DNA from 2 places in the Halobacillus litoralis genome. Region 2 is predicted to be linked to the other one. Evidence: a T-box and tRNA genes for the amino acid it is inferred to sense, from the RefSeq annotation. Region 2 holds a T-box; the other holds one or more tRNA genes.
The links. The T-box of region 2 lies ahead of pheS (phenylalanine--tRNA ligase subunit alpha). A T-box ahead of a tRNA ligase gene usually reads a tRNA of that ligase, here a tRNA-Phe.
Positions count from the first base shown of each region.

Region 1: it encodes a tRNA-Phe, which carries the amino acid that the T-box ahead of pheS (phenylalanine--tRNA ligase subunit alpha) is inferred to sense. The anticodon was not compared.

Region 1 is NZ_CP129016.1:950,851-953,960, reverse strand. Features, by position in the region: gene LC065_RS05075 (peptidoglycan DD-metalloendopeptidase family protein) at 1-760, opposite strand, end outside; tRNA gene LC065_RS05070 (tRNA-Phe) at 1,198-1,270, opposite strand; tRNA gene LC065_RS05065 (tRNA-Asp) at 1,544-1,620, opposite strand; gene LC065_RS05060 (hypothetical protein) at 1,743-2,225, shown strand; gene LC065_RS05055 (LOG family protein) at 2,252-2,794, opposite strand; gene LC065_RS05050 (adenylosuccinate synthase) at 2,912-3,110, opposite strand, start outside.
Region 2 is NZ_CP129016.1:2,112,623-2,115,732, reverse strand. Features, by position in the region: gene pheT (phenylalanine--tRNA ligase subunit beta) at 1-732, opposite strand, end outside; gene pheS (phenylalanine--tRNA ligase subunit alpha) at 748-1,782, opposite strand; T-box leader at 1,886-2,099, opposite strand; gene LC065_RS10600 (TrmH family RNA methyltransferase) at 2,157-2,891, opposite strand; partial or broken gene sspI (small acid-soluble spore protein SspI) at 3,007-3,110, shown strand, end outside.

The DNA of each region.
Region 1 (3,110 bases), 1.2 Mb from region 2:
CTTGCTTCACTTTGGATTCACCTTTAAAAAGTTCATCCGTCTTTTTTATTTGGACTTTATGGGGAATTTCTTCTTCCTTACGTTCTTTCTCCGTGAGTACAACATCCACAAGTGGCTTCTTTGATTTAGCCATCATCCCTATGAAAGATGAAGTTTCAGATTGATCGCTTGGATAATGACGACCTTCTTCCACCTTGGACACTGCTTCTTCGACCGTATGAACCTGCGAAAGCGCGACCTGATCCTCTTCCATTTTGACGGGAGCTGATAAGCCGACATCCATAACCTTCGTTTCGCCGACGTCCGGCAGCTCAGGCGTTCCTTTTTCTATAACCTCAAGTTCATCTTCTCCGACATATTCCTGTTTAATGGATTCTATGACTTGTTCGGCTTTCTCTTCATTCGGAAGATGGGCAACAGGCTCCCCGTTGATGTAAAGGCGTACCACCTCGGCAGCAAAGGTTAAATCATTCTGAATCGAATCCATGACCTCTGAGGATTCGTCTTTCGCAGATAATACTTTCTGCTCCTTGAACGAGACTTCTTCCATATAAGAGAGATCCAATCCTTCGTGATCTTTTTCTGCCTCTTCCATACGCTCGCGTAGTTCTGCTTTGACCTCAGCTTGATTTTCTACCATACCTACATGTTGTTCATCTATATATACGTGATAAACCGTCGGCAGTGAACTTTCGGCGTAGGCCGTCCCTACACCAATACTTACGACGGAAATCGCTGTGACAGCTAGTTTTTTCCACATGATATTGATCCTCCTGATGCACCTGTCTAAACTATTCCTAGATTAATTTATCACACGGAAGTTTTATAAGAAATAGATATTTAAATATGTAAAAAAGATATAACATTCTTACCAAAATTACGAAACGATAGCCATATTTTCATATTAAACTGTTCACTATAATAAACTAAAACTCTCTATTCTTAAGACGCAGTTTCGAGACGTTTGTGTGATTTTAGGGGCTCCGGGAAATGGTTCGCTTTCCATGGGGCGAGCGGTGAGCCGCCATCCCAACAGGAAAGCGAGTTGCTTCCCAACCACCCCTGATGCTCAACTCAGAAACGAACCCCAAAACATATCGAAACTGAGTATTAAACAATCATGCCAGACTGTTTAAGAGTTTATAAGAATTTTGCATACAAAAAAGCTTACGGAAATTTCCGTAAGCTTTTAAGGAGTGGCTCGGGACGGAATCGAACCGCCGACACACGGATTTTCAGTCCGTTGCTCTACCGACTGAGCTACCGAGCCATAATAAGTATTATTTTTAAATCTTGCTTTCGCTCCACATCTTGTTTCGAAGGTTATTCGAAGATGTTTGTGCTCGTCACGTTGCATGTGATTTCGGTGAAGCATACGCTCCTCGCAAAGCCTACAATGGAGGAAATTCGCTGGAGTTTACGGCTTCTCTAACGACTGAGCTACCGAGCCATGGGTATTTTATTCAAGATCATTCGACGTTATAACCTAATGAGCACATCACATTACGTGTGTATTCGACTACCTCAAATGATATAATGAAAGTGGCGGTCCGGACGGGACTCGAACCCGCGACCTCCTGCGTGACAGGCAGGCATTCTAACCAACTGAACTACCGGACCAAACGGCTTGTTCACCGCAACGATAACTATCGTACCATACAGAATAAACGTAAGCAATAGTAATTTTACTAGAAATATAGATTTTTCCCCATTCTGTTCAATCAAAAGAAAGGAGGGTCCGTTTGAAAAAGGTTATTCGCTACGTTGTTTTTGTCCTTATCCTTTTATTTGTATCTATTATTGGATTCTTGAAATTGAATCCGCCGCTCACCCATGGATCGATCGGTACGACAGAAGATAAGCAAACCGTCATTGTCGCTCTCGGCAACAAAAGTTTGCTTGGAAGCATCCAAATCACTGATGTATCGATTAATAACAACCAACAGCCTACTAACATCAAGATGCAGATTAGTGATTCTGAAAAAGGGTTCATGATCACCGATACATACGCTCTTGTGGAAGATGCGTATGCCATCAATGAATTTGAAACCATTCCTCTCGCCCCGGACACTTCGCCACTCGCCTCTAAAGCAATGGCTGCGTCGCCTGATACCTCACCAACGACAATCTACGGTTTAAGCATCACCGAAGAGTCATCGATTGAAAGTATTAAATTGACGTATCGGTTTTTTGGACTTATATTCTTTAAAACGATCCAAGTATAAAAGACGCGCCTGAATAGGCCCGTCTTTTATTTTTTCTGCTCCATGTCATTCAATAAAGATGAAGGATCTTTGGCATCGATAAAAAGCTCACGGTTATCCTCAGGTACAAACCCTGCTTTTATAGCGTGTTCAATGAGCTGAACAAGCGGAGTGTAGTATTCCGCAATGTTGTATAGCGCGAGCGGTTTTGTATGAAGGCCAATTTGAGCCCAGCTAACCGTTTCAAAAAGCTCTTCAAACGTACCAAAACCTCCAGGAAGGGCAATGAATCCGTCGGCCAATTCGCTCATCTTTGCTTTTCTTTCATGCATGGTTCCAACCTCGATCATTTCTGTAATGTTCGGATGGACGATTTCTTTTTCAAAGAGGTGGCTCGGCATAATCCCGGTCACTTTTCCACCGCTGTCCAGCACTTGATCGGCTAACACACCCATTAACCCACTTTTAGCACCACCATAGACCAGCTCAATGTCCTTTGCAGCCAGCTTTTTTCCTAAAGCTTTCGTTTTCTCAATGAAAATCGGGTCATTCCCCGCACTGGACCCGGCGAATACACAAATGCGTTCCACGTGAAACACTCCTCCTCATTTTCTTCTATGTAGAGTTTACCCTAAGTTATAAATTTTTGATGCTTACCTCCGGACTTTTGTAAAAAAAAGCCCGGCTGAGTAAGCCAGGCTTTCATTTTATTCACTATATACGCTGCGGACAACGTTCGTTTGTGCACGATCAGGACCAACAGAGAAAATAGACAAAGGAATTCCAGTCAACTGAGAAACACGCTCAATGTAGTGACGTGCGTTCTCAGGGAGATCACTCAGCGTCTTCGCCCCTGTGATGTCTTCCGTCCAGCCTGGCATTTCCTCATAAACAGGCTCACATTCG
Region 2 (3,110 bases):
GCGGTTGCGCATCCACAGTGGAGAAGGGCCGACTTGGATGTCTTTAATAATGAAAGCTCCATAATAAGGGTTCGCTTCAGAGTCTTCCACGACTACAGAGACATGATCTGTTGCTTTTTCATCAGACATTTGGACATTTTCATCAGCCAATTCATACGTGCCATCGATCGCCGCTGCCACTTCATAGGCTACGCCAGCCATGCTTAGAGCATCCGAACGGTTTGGTGTCAAACCAAGCTCGATGATTAAATCATCAAGGTTCAACAAGGAAACGGCATTTGCTCCGACTTCTACGTCTTCTGGAAATACGAAAATACCATCAGCGTATTCTTTCGGGACGTCTTTTTCATCGACTCCAAGCTCCTGAAGCGAACAAATCATTCCATTGGATTCTTCTCCGCGGAGTTTCGTCTTCTTAATTTTGAAGTTCCCTGGGAGTACCGCTCCTGGTGTAGCTACAGCCACTTTTTGACCTTCAGCGACATTCGGTGCCCCACAAACGATCTGAAGCGTTTCTGCTCCTACGTCCACTTGGCAAAGGTTCAATTTATCGGCGTTCGGGTGCTGTTCACAGGAACGGACATACCCAACAACAACGCCTGTGACCTCTTTTGCTACAGGTTCAACACTTTCCACTTCAATTCCAGTCTTCGTAATGATTTCTGCCAGCTCTTCTGGCGAGTAACGACTGACATCAATATATTCTTGCAACCAATTCAATGATACAAGCATGGTTTCATTCCTCCTTTAAGCCTTATGGTACTGTTCTAAGAATCGAATATCATTGGTGTAGAAGTGACGGATATCATCTACTCCATATTTCAACATCGCAATCCGCTCTGGTCCCATACCGAATGCGAATCCGGAATATTCTTTCGGATCATAGCCCGCCATTTCAAGCACGTTCGGGTGAACCATTCCTCCACCGAGAATTTCGATCCAGCCGGTACCTTTACATACTGAACAGCCTTTTCCTCCACAAACTTTGCAGGAGATATCCATTTCTACAGATGGCTCTGTGAATGGGAAGAAGCTTGGACGCAGACGGATTTCACGATCCGCTCCGAACATTTGCTTCGCGAATGCATTCAGAACCCCCTTCAAATCACTCATTCGGACGTTCTTATCAACTAACAGTCCCTCAATTTGTGTGAATTGGTGAGAGTGCGTAGCATCATCTGTGTCACGACGGTACACCTTACCAGGGCAGATCATTTTGACGGGTTCACTGCCATCTTTAGCTCCCATTGTTCGTGCTTGAACAGGAGACGTATGGGTACGCATCAAGAGTTCTTCCGTAACATAAAAAGAATCCTGCATATCTCTAGCCGGGTGGCCTTTCGGCAAATTCAGCGCTTCAAAGTTATAATAGTCCGTCTCCACTTCAGGACCCTCTTTGATTTCAAACCCCATACCGATGAAGAGGTCTTCGATTTCTTCTACGATGCTCGTCAATAAGTGCGGACCGCCGACTTTCACAGGACGGGCAGGGAGTGTGACATCAATGCTTTCTTCTTCCAATTGTTTCTCTAATTCCGCATCCTCAAGTGCTGTTTGCTTTGTCTCAATGGCTTGAGCAATACTTTCACGAACATCATTAGCCAATTGACCGATGACCGGACGCTCTTCTTTGGACAATTTGCCCATTCCTCTCAGAACTTCCGTAATAGGACCCTTTTTCCCTAAGTACTCGACTCTTACATCCTTCAAGCCTTGAACAGAATCCGCTTGATCGACTTTGGCCAAGGCTTCCTGTTGCAGCTCTTCTAAACGTTCCTTCATGCTTTTTCCTCCTTTAAAATCGTTTCGACTCATTTTCCCTTGATGCTTCAGAACTTTTTACTGTTAAAAAACGGCTGGAAAATAAAAAAAAGCCTCCTCCCTGAAAAGGGACGAGACTTGTATGGTCGTTTCGCGGTACCACCCTTGTTGACACATTACATGTGCCCACTTTGATGAAAATAACGGATATAATCCGGGCCAGCGGCCAGCTCCAGAGTGAAATTTCGATGCATGCCACGTTAGAAGCACTTCCAGTCCAAGGTGCTTCCTCCCTATAACGATTTACATCATCTACTTTGCTCTTTCTTTGCTTTTCATTGTTTAATTTTTATCAACTGAATATATTATAGTCAAAGAAGACTAAGGATGCAACCTCATCCCTTTAAATGATACATAAGAACAGCCCCTGCGATTCCTACATTCAAGGACTCGGCCTGTCCATAAATCGGGATATAGACCCGTTGATCGGCTTGGTCCAAAAGGTTCTCCTGGATCCCTTGACCTTCATTCCCTACAATGAGTGCAGCTTTAGAAGGAGCTTGCAGTTGTTGAAAAGGGGCAGCATCTTTCAGAGCAGATGCCCAAATCTGCACCCCTTCTTTTTTCAACGGTTCTACAAAGTCTTCTAGCTCGCCCGTGATGACGGGAATGTGAAAGATAGATCCTTGCGTCGCCCGGATGACTTTATCATTGTAAACATCCACAGTACCGGAACCTAAAATCACCTGGTCGAATCCTGCTGCATCCGCTGTCCGAATTAGTGTACCTACATTCCCGGGATCCTGCACGGAGTCAAGCATTAAGGTTAATGCAGCTTGATCTACAGATGCTTCCTTCTGTTTGACGATTGCTGCAATCCCTTGGGGTGTTTCAGTTTCTGCAATTGCCTGAAACACAGCATCATTGACCATTACCGCAGGAATATCTCCAGGGATTGAAAAGTCTGTTCCTTCACGGACAATCATTTCAACGATCTCCCAATCGCTCTTCAGCACTTCTTCTACGAGATGAAAGCCTTCTACAATAAAGTTTCCTGTTTGATTTCTATATTTGCGTTTATGTAGTTTTTTCCATTCCTTCACTTTTGTATTTTGTAAGGAAGTCAACATAATAGTCCCTCATTTGCGTGTTTATTTCTCATTCATCATACATAGCAGGACCATGGTTGGTCAAACTAAAGAAGAATATTCGCGAAGTTATGCAGAAAAGGAGGTTGAATGACCGATGAACTTGAACTTAAGAGCTGCGATTCTTTCTAACGTCAGCGGACATAACGCGGAACAGTTGGAAGCAACCATCGATGATGCCCTTCAAAAAGGCGAAGAAAA